Regions from separate parts of the Rhodoglobus sp. G.S.4 genome, predicted to be linked through region 1. Evidence: predicted binding sites of a transcription regulator. Region 1 holds the regulator's gene; the other holds the start of a gene.

Region 1 (6,429 bases):
TTCAGCTTCCGTACCTCTCGCTCACTGAGAACGGCCCAGCCAACCTCGACGAGACCCTCTCTCGCGCCAAGTTCGAAGAACTGACCGCAGACCTCCTCGAGCGCGTGCAGAAGCCATTCAACGACGTCATCAAAGAAGCGGGCGTCAAGCTCGCTGACGTAGCGCACGTAGTGCTCGTTGGTGGATCGACTCGCATGCCCGCCGTTGTTGAGCTCGTCAAGAAGCTCACCGGTGGCAAGGAGCCAAACAAGGGTGTCAACCCTGACGAGGTCGTAGCCGTCGGTGCTGCACTCCAGGCTGGCGTTCTGAAGGGCGAGCGCAAGGACGTTCTGCTCATCGACGTCACTCCGCTGAGCCTCGGTATCGAAACCAAGGGCGGAATGATGACCAAGCTCATCGACCGCAACACTGCCATCCCGACCAAACGAAGCGAAACCTTCACCACGGCGGATGACAACCAGCCTTCCGTATCGATTCAGGTCTTCCAGGGTGAGCGCGAGTTCACTCGCGACAACAAGAACCTCGGAACGTTCGAGCTCACCGGCATTGCACCGGCGCCTCGTGGCATCCCCCAGGTTGAGGTCACGTTCGACATCGACGCTAACGGCATCGTGCACGTGTCCGCCAAGGACAAGGGCACTGGCAAGGAGCAGTCGATGACGATCACGGGTGGCTCAAGCCTCTCGAAGGAAGACATCGAGCGCATGGTTCGCGAGGGCGAAGAGCACGCTGCAGAAGACAAGGCTCGCCGTGAGGCAGCTGAAGTTCGCAACAACGCTGAGCAGCTCGCGTACTCCACCGGAAAGCTCATCACCGACAACGCTGAGAAGCTGCCAGAAGACGTCAAGACTGAGGTTCAGGCCGACGTCGATGCGCTCAACTCGGCACTGGCAAGCGATGACGAAGCGGCCGTAAAGACCGCCTTCGACAAGCTGACCGAAAGCCAGCAGAAGCTTGGCGAAGCAATCTACAAGCACCAGGAAGAAAACCCTGAGGCTGCAGAAGGCGAAGAGGCTCCCGCTGACGAGAACTCTGACGAGGACATCGTTGACGCTGAAGTGGTTGACGACGACGAAGCTGACGCGGACAAGAAGTAGATGTCTGACAAGAACAAAGACCACGACGAGAACCAGGAGCCGGTGATTCGCGATAAACGTCGCGTTGATCCGGAAACCGGTGACATTCGTGCGGCTGACTCGGCTGCTGCAGATTCTTCTGCAGCGGCCGGGGGGCAGTCCGCTGATGAAGCGGATGCTGCTGACGAGCCCGTCGAGACCGTTGACGCGTCGATTGACGCTGAAGCAGACGACGAGCCGGCAGCAGGTGCCGAGTCGCAATTGAGTGCTGAAGATCAGCGCCTGCTCGATGACGCTAGCCGCGATCTGGTTTCTGACATGCGCGATCAGATGTTGCGCGCACAGGCTGAGCTGGTGAACTTCCGCACGCGCGTTGAGCGCGACCGGGCAGCGAACCGCGAATCGGTCATCGCTGACGTCATCCGTTCAATGCTTCCTGCCCTGGACGATCTCGATCGTGCAGATAAGCACGGAGACATTATCGATGGCAGCCCGTTGGCGTTGGTTTCGCAGAAGCTTCACTCCAGTTTCGAGCGGTTCGGTCTTCGCAAGATTGGCGAGAAGGGTGAACTTTTTGACCCCGCTTTCCATGAGGCTGTAGTTCACTTGAACGACCCGGAGGCAACCGAAAACACGATTGCTGACGTGGTTGAGCCGGGCTACATTCTTGGTGAGCGCGTTGTTCGTGCCGCGAGGGTTGCTGTCTCCGGTCCTACTGAATAGGTCGGGGGTGGCGTGTAGTGGCTAGCCAAGATTGGTTCGACAAGGACTTCTACAAGGTGCTCGGGGTATCGAAAGATGTCTCAGCGGCCGACCTCAAAAAAACCTATCGCAAACTCGCGCGCCAGTTTCATCCGGATTCAAATCCGGGAGATCCGAAAGCGGAGTCTCGCTTCAAGGAGATCAGCGAAGCACATTCGGTGCTCTCCGATCCTGAACAGCGCCAAGAATATGATCAGGTTCGCGCTATGGGCTCTGGCGCTCGCTTTCAAGCGGGTGGCCAGTCCGGCGGCTTCGAGGATGTCTTTGGTGGCATGTTCGGTGCGGGTGGCGCGGGCGGTCAACGCTACGGCGGTGGCCAGTCTGGTGCCAGCTTCGAAGATCTTTTGGGTGGCATGTTTGGTGCTCAAGGCGGCCCTGGTGGCGGTGCGGGATTCCGTGGCGGCCCAGCAAAGGGTCGCGACCTAGCGGCAAACACAACGCTCGATTTCGTTACGGCCATTAATGGCGAAACGATTAAATTGCAGCCTGCTGGCGGTCGTCCGATGAACGTCAAGATTCCTGCGGGGGTCAGTGACGGGCAGAAGATCCGCCTCAAAGGCAAAGGCGAGCAGAGCATCAATGGTGGGGAGTCAGGCGATCTGGTTCTCACTGTGACGGTTCGCAAGCATCCGGTATTCGAACGTGAAGGCAACAATCTTCGGGTCGTTGTTCCTGTGACGTTCGCGGAAGCGGTGCTCGGCGCCACCATCGAGGTTCCCACTTTGAGCGGTACACCGGTCAAGTTGAAGGTTGCGGCGGGAACCCCGAGCGGACGAGTATTGCGAGTAAAAGGTCGCGGTGTCACGACGACAAAAGCGACCGGAGATTTGCTTGCCGAAGTGCAAGTGGCGGTTCCGAGCCACATCTCGGAAGCGGCACATGCGCACCTCGAAGCATTTACCCAAGCAATGCCCGCAGAAAACCCGCGGGATGACCTGATGGCTAAAGCCAGGAGGTAATGACAATGGATGAGTCCACGCCAGCTTTTGCGATCGCTGTTGCGGCAGAACTGGCTGGCATGCATCCGCAAACGCTGCGACAGTACGACCGTCTGGGGCTCGTCTCACCAACGAGAACCAGCGGTCGTTCGCGGCGTTATTCCCTGCGCGACGTGATGCAGTTGCGTGAGATCGGCGCCCTCAGTGCCGAAGGACTCAACCTTGAGGGAATCAAACGCATCCTCGATCTCGAAAACCGCGTAAGTGAGCTCACCTCCCGAGTGCACGAACTTGAAGCCGCACTCGCAGATGAACTCCTGGCGAAACCCGGGCGGCGAGTGTTCGCTGCCGGTGCTGCCGGAGAAGTGATCTCCCTCAAGGCAGGAACCAGAGGCGAACGCACTGACCAAGTCGTGCTGTGGCGGCCATTCACGCGACGCGACAATCAACTTCCGCGCTGATGTCATCCCGATGACCGTGTAGCGATGATCTCCTCAGAAGCCCCTCCGCTCGGCAGCGCTGCGATTCTGCGTCAACGCTGGAGTGAAGTCACATTTTTACACTGGCGGGTTGATCCCAGCACCGTCGAGCGCTTCATGCCGGCCGGATGCCGTCCAGACACCATGAACGGCAGCACGTGGGTGGGACTCATCGCGTTTCAGATGTCTCGCAGTTCGTTCTTTGGCGGGCCCCGCATTCCGTGGCTCGGTGACTTTCCCGAAGTCAACGTTCGGCTCTATTCGATTGACGAACAGGGCCGCCGCGGAGTGGTCTTCCTTTCGCTCGAAGCATCCCATCTCATCCCGGTGCTCACAGCGCAGGCCGCTTTTGGATTGCCCTACCGGTGGGCATCGATGCAGATCGGGCAGCGCGACGGAAAAGTTGCCTACACAACGAAACGCTACGGCCAACCGGATGCCGCATCCCACATCATCGTGCGCCCGATTGACGATCCGGCGGCGAGTGTTGCGCTCGCCGCTGACCCGGTTGCGACGTTCTTGACAGCGCGCTGGGGTTTTCACGAAACCCACCGCGGAGCAACCATCTACTGTCGCAATCACCACGAACGGTGGCCGTTACAGCCGGCAGAGCTCGTGCATCTCGACGATGGTTTGCTTGCGGTTGCTGGCTTCGAGGGGCTTGCGGATCGTGCGCCAGACTCGGTGATGTTTGCCACTGAAGTGTCGACTGTGTTTGCGTCTCCGCAGCAACCAATTCGTGTCCGCAAGCCTCGAGCGCGCACTGTATGGGCCACGGCGCGTTCATCATAGTCGTTCTGGTTTTCTGAATCCGGAATGCGTGGTACGGGCGTTCAACGTGGTCTCATCAGCACAAATGAGCATTGCCTCTTTGCGCCGACAGGGACATGATGAGTAACCACAACGTCATATATGCAACACACGATTGAAACGATGAAGCTGCAGAATGAGAGTGCGGGTGCAGTAGCCCGTGCGTAAATCATTTCTCGGCAAATAGCTCAAGGCAACGATGCCGAACAACGCAGGAGGCACCATGACGACGGTCCGCGCAGCAATCACTCAGACAACCTGGACAGGCGACAAGGAGTCGATGATTCAGAAGCATGAGCAGTTCGCTCGTGATGCAAAAGAGCAGGGCGCTCAAGTAATTTGCTTCCAAGAGTTGTTTTACGGCCCGTATTTCGGAATAACTGAAGACAAGAAGTATTACGCCTACGCTGAGCCTGCTGATGGCCCCATAGTGCAGCGTTTTCAGGCCTTGGCTAAAGAGCTAGATATGGTCATGATCCTGCCGATCTATGAAGAGGCGATGACCGGCGTGTATTACAACACCGCTGTCGTTGTTGATTCCGATGGCACCAACCTCGGTTCGTATCGTAAGCACCACATTCCTCACCTCGACCGGTTCTGGGAGAAGTTCTACTTCCGTCCAGGCAACATGGGGTACCCCGTTTTCAACACTGCCGTAGGCCCAATCGGGCTGTACATCTGTTACGACCGCCACTTCCCTGAGGGATGGCGCGAGCTCGGCCTCAACGGTGCCGAAATTGTGTTCAACCCAAACGCCACCAAGCCTGGTCTCTCCAACCGCCTGTGGGAGGTCGAAGGCCCCGCGGCTGCTGTAGCGAACGGCTACTTCGTGCTGCAGCCGAACCGTGTTGGTCGCGAAGACAACGAATACGGTGACCTCGCGGTCGACTTCTATGGAACCAGCCAAGTTATCGACCCGCGCGGCAACTTCGTGGGTGAACGCGGTTCGGGCACTGACGAGGAGATCATGATTCGCGATCTCGACATGGACCTTGTTCGCCAGATGCGTGACGACTGGCAGTTCTACCGTGACCGTCGTCCGGAGTCGTACACCTCGATCCCGAAGCCATAACGTCAGCCCCCGGGCTGTCTTAGCGCCCGGGGAACAGTAGGCACAAGACAAGCAGAGGAGCGAATCATGGCCACCACTCTCATTTCTGGCGGAACAGTCGTCAGCTCAACGGGCCGAGCCCCAGCAGACGTCCTTATCGACGGCGAAGTAATCAAGGCCGTGCTGTCACCGGGCAGCACGCTTTTTGGAACCGACATTGCGGCATCCGTCGATCACGTTATTGATGCCACGGGAAAGTACGTCATTCCTGGCGGCATCGATGCCCACACTCATATGGAGCTGCCGTTCGGCGGCACTGCGGCGATCGACACGTTTGAGACGGGCACTCGCGCTGCAGCGTGGGGTGGCACTACTTCGATCATCGACTTTGCGGTGCAGACCTATGGAACTCACATTCAGGATGCTCTCGCCGAGTGGCACCAGAAGGCGGCGGGCAATTGCGCCATCGACTATGGCTTTCACCAGATCGTCGGAGACGTGACGCCGGAGTCACTCAAAGCGATGGCAAAGCTGCCAGATGAGGGCATCACAAGCTTCAAAATGTTCATGGCCTATCCGGGAGTTTTCTACTCGGATGACGCGCAAATTCTGAAGGCGATGCAAGTGTCACGCGACACCGGCATGATGACGATGATGCACGCCGAGAATGGTCCCGTCATCGATGTTCTCGCCGAACAGCTCGTGGCGCAGGGCAAGACTGACCCGTACTATCACGGTGTTGCTCGCGCCTGGGAGATGGAAGAGGAAGCTACTCACCGGGCGATCATGCTCGCGAAGCTCACCGGTGCCCCGCTCTATATTGTGCACGTGAGTGCGAAGCAAGCGGTCGAGCAGATCGCCGGCGCTCGTGACCGCGGCCAGAACGTGTTCGCCGAAACCTGCCCCCAGTACCTCTACTTGAGTCTCGAAGAACAACTCGGTGCTCAGAGCGAGCAGTACGGTCACTTCGAGGGCGCCAAGTGGGTGTGCTCAACTCCGCTTCGCTCGCGCGAAGAGGGACATCAGGATGCCATGTGGCAGTCGCTGCGTACGAACGATGTGCAAATGGTCTCTACCGATCACTGCCCGTTCTGCATGAAAGATCAGAAAGAGTTGGGCCTTGCAGACTTCCGCAAGATCCCGAACGGAATCGGCACTGTCGAACACCGCATGGACCTCATGTATCAGGGGGTTGTCACGGGAGAAATCACCCTCGAACGCTGGGTCGAACTGACGAGCACCACCCCCGCTCGCATGTTTGGTGTTTACGGACGCAAGGGCGTCATCCAGCCAGGAGCTGACGCCGACATCGT
Region 2 (6,429 bases), 750 kb from region 1:
GACGCCACTACACGAACGGTTTCGTCGGTGATTGCCTGCTCACGATCAGCCGCCTTCACTGCGCGACCCTCGGCCTTGCTCACAATCTTGGAGGTGACCGTGAGAATGTCGCCATCCTCAAGCCCACCGTCCGGCGAATCGTTCGAGTCGGCAATCAATGCCGCCGATATCACCTGCACGAGGTCGTCACCGGACATAATTTCGGGGATGCCGGGCACGGCCCAGGCGCTCATTCTCACGTGTCTAGTCTGCGGCATTGGCGACCGCGACACTATTTGCGCAATGAGGGAAGCACATCACGACCGAAAACATCAAGAAATTCCCGCTGATTTCGACCAACGTTGTGGAGGTAAATGCGGTCGAAACCGAGGTCTAGGTAGCTCTGGATGTAGGCACGGTGCACGTCAGGATCCGCGCTGACGGGCATCCGGCCTTCAAAGTCTTCAGGACGAACCATTCGGGCGAGTTGTTCAAGCTCGAATGGTGACCGGATGTCGTTCTTTGCGAATCGCAGACCACCATTAGGCCACTCGGTGATGGCGTTCTTCATCGCCTGCTCGTCAGTGTCCGCCCAACTGAGATGCAGTCTCAAGACGCGGCTCTGCTGTGCAGTGTCACGGCCGGCTTCACGTGCACCCTCAGCGAATCGTTTGAGCAGCATGTCAATCTTTTCGAGCGGCGCGGCCTCGGTGATGAGCCCATCAACCGTTTTCCCTGCGCGTTTGGCTGCGACGGGACCGGCGGTGGCGACCAAGATCTCGGGTGCGGTCTCGGGCATTGTCCAGAGCCGAGTCGACTCCAGCCGGTAGAACTGACCATCGTGGCGCACATCTTTGCCTGCCAGCCCCGAGGCGAACAGTTTCTTGATGATTTCGACGGCTTCAAACATGCGGTTGATGCGTTCGGGCGCTTCAGGCCAGTACTGGCCGACCACATGTTCGTTAATGGCCTCACCACTGCCAAGGCCCAGCCAGTGCCGGCCCGGATTCATTGCGGCAAGAGTGGCCGATGCCTGAGCGACCATCGCGGGATGCCAACGAAATGTGGGCGCTGTGACTCCGGTGCCTAAGTCACCTATCGTGGTTTGGCCAAGCGCGCTCAGCACGTTCCACACGAAGGAAGCTTGGCCCTGTTGCGGCGTCCACGGCTGATAGTGGTCTGCGGCCATCACCCCACGAAAGCCGCGTGATTCGGCGTGCTGGGCAAACGCCAACACGTCGCGCGGATGAAACCGCTCAAGCATTGCGGCATAGCCAATGTGGGGCGCAGAAACGGAGGCGGGCATCTGTCTATTGTCGCGCGGACTGCGCCTCTGCCGTGTCACAACGGATGAACCAGCGAATTCCCGAACCGCTGACCGGATACTTGGCCGTTCACCGGGCTGGCTCATGCTGAAGAACGGCGGCAATTATCAACGGTGTGGATAATTCCGCCGAAGGCCCAGCCAGCATTGTTCTCGAAGATCCAGACGGCAACCCCGTCCTGATGGACCAGCACCGGCAGCACTGGCAGCACCGGCAATAGATCGTCGCCAAATTGGGTCTTGATTCTCAGTTGGCGATAGTTCTACACTGAGCAAACGCCAACAATCGAAAGGAGCCTCGCGTGTTTATTTCAACTATCGGAATGATTCCGACTATCGCCGGCTCCGTCGGCACCCTCTCCGCCTAACCGGCTAGCGATCTCCGCCAACCGGTTCTGACGGTGGCGGCGCTCACGGAGCACACGACTCAACTCGATCATCACGAGACTGCGTTCGACTGACGAGTCTGCGCCCACCTCATCTGGAGCGCCAGCGCATCGCGATGATCTCTCCTTCTTCTGCAACTCGCGATCGCCGAGGGATGACGTTGGGTCGCCACCCGAACCGGCGCGCTTTTGCGCGCCTTCCGCATCAGCTTCTGTCACGAAAGATCACCTCATGAACACAACTCTGGCGGCCCCTAAGGACCGCCCTAACCATCCGCCCGAACCCAGCAACAACGCCCAGTCGCGCCCAACTTCGGCGCACCGCGTGGGACTCATCGACCGAATTGCTCTGCATCTCGGCGTTGCGCTCATCACGTGGAGCCGCCGTCCTCACCGGGCTCGACTGATCGCAACCGCTGAATTCCGGGCCGAACACCAACTCCGTCGCGAGCGCCTGGCTTTAGCCCGGACTCGCGCTGAGCAGAACTATCCGCGGTTCATCATCCGATGATTGCGCCGCACCCGACCGTCGCCGGATCGCTCCGGCGACGGTCGCTTCGTTATCAGCGAACTGTGAGCGAAATGACTTGGCACTCTCGGGGTGAGAGTGCTAATTTCTGATTATTGAGTCACCGTGACTCAACTTTGAGAAAGGGGTTTCCCATGACACTGTCATTTGATCCTTTTGCCGAACTCGACCGGCTCACCGCTGCAGCCCAGTCCCGCGTCGGCACCCAGCCCATGCCCGTGGATCTTTACCGTCAGGCCGACGAGTACGTTCTCACCGCCGACCTTCCGGGCGTAGACCCCGGCTCCGTCGACGTTGACGTCGATGGCCAGCTGCTTACCATTCGTGCCGAACGCACCGCCGGCGAGCGCGAAGGAGCCAAGTGGCTATCGCAGGAGCGTCGCTACGGGTCCTACCTGCGCCAGTTCAGCATTGGCGCCGGCATTGACCGCGAAAACATCAGCGCCAGCTACGACAACGGCGTACTCAGCGTCATCATCCCGGTGTCGGAGAAGGCAAAACCTCGCAAGATTGAGGTCAGCACCAACTCCGCGAACCAGGCTCGATCGTCCGAGACAGTCGCCGTTACAAGCTAGTCAGCACGCCGCTGTCGACGCGCCAACGCCACACACCAACGATGGGCGGATGCTTCACGCATCCGCCCATCGTTCGTTAAGTACTTCGCGCTCTAGTCGCTACAGCGCCCGCAATCGCGGTGCGATGTCGCGCTCGAAGAGCTCGAGGAAACGACGCTGGTCGCCCCCGGGCGCGTGGAACACGAGGTGATTGAGTCCGGCATCCACATACTGGCGAATCTCTTCAACAATCTTGTCTGGGTCGTTGCCCACGATCCACCGCGAAGCGATTTGTTCGATCGGCAGCGCGTCAGCAGCCTTCTCCATCTCGATCGGATCAGTGATGTCGTGCTTCTGCTCCTTCGAGAGCGCAAGCGGGGCCCAGAAACGTGTATTTTCGAGGGCGAGCTCGGCGTCGGTGTCGTAGGAGAGCTTGATTTCGATCATCCGGTCGATGTCCTCGAACTTGCGGTCAGCCTTAGCCGCACCCTCCTTGACGCCAGGAATGAGCGCGTCGTTGTAGAGCTCCATGCCCTTGCCAGAGGTGCAAATGAAACCATCACCGGCACGACCGGCGTAGCGGGCAACCATCGGGCCGCCCGCAGCAATGTAAATCGGGATGGGCTGGTCGGGGCGGTCATAAATGCTGGCTTCGTGAGTGGAGTAGTACTCTCCCTCGAACGACACCCGATCCTCGGTCCAGAGTGCACGCATGAGGCGCACTGATTCGCGCAAGCGCGCAAACCGCTCCTTGAACTCGGGCCAGTCCTGCGCGCCAGCACCACGGAATCCGGTAGCGACCTCGTTGAGCGCTTCACCCGTGCCAACCCCCAACATGATGCGCCCAGGATAAAGGCAACCCATCGTGGCAAAAGCCTGCGCCAGAACGGCAGGGTTGTAACGGAAAGTGGGGGTCATCACGCTCGTGCCAATCCGAATCGTGCTCGTGCGCTCTCCAACAGCAGCCATCCAGCTCAGTGAGAACGGTGCATGACCACCCTCATGACGCCAGGGCTGGAAATGATCGCTTACCGCAACACTCTCCATGCCATGGGCTTCGGCCGCGACCGCAATCTCTACGAGCTCACGTGGGGCAAACTGTTCAGCTGAGGCTTTGTATCCGAGAGTAAGAGTCATAGACCCATTGTGCCCGTACTACTCGCGAGGCGCCTGCAAAAAATCAGAAACTGACCGCGGAACGTACGGCGCAACATCGCCGCCCAGAGCGGCAACCTGCCGCACAAGCGAGCTCGAAACATAAGCGTGTTCAGGGTTTGGCAGCATGAAAATTGTTTCGACAGCAGCAAGATCGCGGTTCACGATCGCCATCGGGGTTTCGTACGCGACATCCACTTGAGAACGGATGCCCTTAACAATGACACTCGCCCCAACCTCGGTGCAGTAGTCGACGAGCAAACCCATGCTCCAACTCGTGACCCGAATGTTGCCGGCAAGCCGTGCATCCGCCACCGCCTGCTCAATGAGCGAAACCCGCTGTGCGATCGGCAGAAGCGCCGTCTTGCCCGGGTTGTGCACGACAACAACGTGCACCTCGTCAAAGGTTCTTGCTGCCCGCTCAATCACATCCAGGTGGCCCAGGGTGACAGGGTCAAAGGACCCAGGAACGACAGCGATCCGACTCATGCCTCAACGATAGTGGCTGAGTGCTGCTCACCGCGTGGGAGTTCGCTGTACGAGGAAACTCGCCAGCAAGGTCACAGGGAGTTAGTTCTTGCCGAGGAAGGCTTCTGCACTCTCATCGAGGCGACGCTTGAGTGCTTCGGCGAGCGCCGGATGCTCGGCCAGAGTCGGATCGTCAGCCAAGACCGCCTGCGCAGCCTCCCGCGCTTCCGTAATGAGTTGCCCGTCATTGGCCACTCGCAACAGCTTCAAACTCGAACGCCCACCCGATTGCACACCGCCGAGCACATCACCTTCACGACGAAGCTCAAGGTCTTTGTTCGCCAACTCGAAACCATCAAGAGTGGATGCCACAGCCTCAACACGTTCGCGGGCAAGCGACTCCACCTCCGCTGCAGTCACAAACAGGCACAGGCCCGGCACGCCACCTCGGCCAACACGGCCGCGCAACTGGTGCAACTGGGATACCCCGAAGCGATCAGCGTCAAGCACGACCATCACAGAAGCGTTTGGCACGTCAACGCCAACCTCGATCACTGTCGTTGCGACAAGAACATCGACATCACCGGCAGCGAACGCCCGCATAAGGTCATCTTTTTCGTCGCTCGACAACTTGCCATGGAGTGCCTCGATGCGCTTACCTGCGAGCACCTCGTTGCTGCGTAGCGAAGCCAACACCTCAGTAACGTTGGCGATAGGTCGCGGCGGTCCGGCATCCGGATCATCAGCCGCTGCCGGTGCAGGGTCACTGCCGGGCTCTTGCGTCTTGGCATCGATAGCGGGGCACACGACGAAACCTTGCCTGCCAATAGCGAGTTCCTCGGCTAAACGCTGCCACACACGAGACACCCAACCGGGTTTTTCGGCCAGCGGAACCACATGACTGCTGATGGGTTGGCGACCAGCGGGCAATTCGGCGATCGACGAAATATCGAGGTCACCAAAGACTGTCATCGCGACCGTGCGAGGGATGGGTGTCGCCGTAAGAACGAGAACGTGTGGTGGCTTGGCCCCCTTCAGTCGCAGTGCTTCACGCTGATCAACACCAAATCTGTGCTGCTCGTCTACGACAACTAGGCCGAGGTCAACGAAGCTCACCGCATCGCCCAAGAGTGCGTGGGTGCCGATCACAATGCGTGAGGCGCCAGACACGCTCGCGAGAAGCGCCTTCTTGCGCTCGGCCGTGGAGAGCTGGCCTGTGATGAGAGTCGGGCGCAATTCTGCCGCAAGATCGGGGCCAAGAGTGCGCACGATGGATCGGAAATGCTGATGCGCCAACACCTCGGTTGGCGCAAGCAGGGCCGACTGCCCACCCGACTGGGCCACCGCCAGCATCGCTCGCAATGCCACGAGAGTCTTGCCAGAGCCCACTTCGCCCTGCACCAGACGATTCATCGGAACCGGCTCGGCCAGATCGTGAAAGATCTGCTCCCCCACCGTCTGCTGATCACCAGTCAGCACGAACGGAAGCGCCGCATCAAAACCGTCCACGAGCGACCCAGCCGTGCGCGCAATCGCCTCAGATTCACGCTGCCTCTGTCGTTGCTGCAACAGTGCAGACTGCAAAACGAACGCCTCCTGAAAACGCAGAGTGTCCCGAGCTGCTCGCCAATCCGAGTCAACCTTCGGGCGATGCACTTGCTCAAGCGCCTTCGCAAATGGAAGCAGCTCACGCTCGCGACGTACGGCATCCGGAACAGGATCGTCGAGAGGTCCAAGAGTGTCGAGCACGACCTCGACCGCTTTCTGAATCTGCCAACTCGCCACGGTTGACGTTGCCGGGTAAATCGGAATGGGTTGCTCAGCCCACGCCTTCGCCTGCTCAGGTTTCTTCAGCTCAAGCGCATCCCGATCAAAAAGTTCGTAATCAGGGTGAGCGAGCTGGCGCGTGCCCCGATATTGGCCGACTTTGCCAGCAAAAATTCCGCGGACGCCCGGTGACAGTTCATTCGCTCGCCAGGCCTGATTGAAAAACGTGAGAGTCAGGATGCCCGTGCCGTCGCTGATCGACACTTC

Evidence for each region. Region 1 encodes HspR, which represses chaperone genes until heat shock. Its sites were predicted from a motif close to AAGTTGAGTCNNNNNGACTCAACTT; they were not measured.
Region 2: a site for HspR is predicted at 2,311-2,335, ahead of AC061P_RS09750 (Hsp20/alpha crystallin family protein). Genes of this name have one in related genera too.

Annotation. Positions count from the first base shown of each region.
Region 1 covers NZ_CM152748.1:2,726,873-2,733,301, reverse strand. Annotated here, with positions in the region: gene dnaK (molecular chaperone DnaK) at 1-1,097, shown strand, start outside; gene AC061P_RS13435 (nucleotide exchange factor GrpE) at 1,098-1,799, shown strand; gene AC061P_RS13430 (DnaJ C-terminal domain-containing protein) at 1,817-2,797, shown strand; gene AC061P_RS13425 (heat shock protein transcriptional repressor HspR) at 2,803-3,237, shown strand; gene AC061P_RS13420 (YqjF family protein) at 3,262-4,047, shown strand; gene AC061P_RS13415 (nitrilase-related carbon-nitrogen hydrolase) at 4,289-5,137, shown strand; gene hydA (dihydropyrimidinase) at 5,204-6,429, shown strand, end outside.
Region 2 covers NZ_CM152748.1:1,978,678-1,985,106, forward strand. Annotated here, with positions in the region: gene cofE (coenzyme F420-0:L-glutamate ligase) at 1-233, opposite strand, end outside; gene AC061P_RS09735 (TIGR03557 family F420-dependent LLM class oxidoreductase) at 272-1,285, opposite strand; gene AC061P_RS09740 (hypothetical protein) at 1,615-1,908, opposite strand; gene AC061P_RS09745 (hypothetical protein) at 1,922-2,200, shown strand; gene AC061P_RS09750 (Hsp20/alpha crystallin family protein) at 2,353-2,793, shown strand; gene fgd (glucose-6-phosphate dehydrogenase (coenzyme-F420)) at 2,893-3,909, opposite strand; gene coaD (pantetheine-phosphate adenylyltransferase) at 3,928-4,416, opposite strand; gene AC061P_RS09765 (ATP-dependent DNA helicase RecG) at 4,498-6,429, opposite strand, start outside.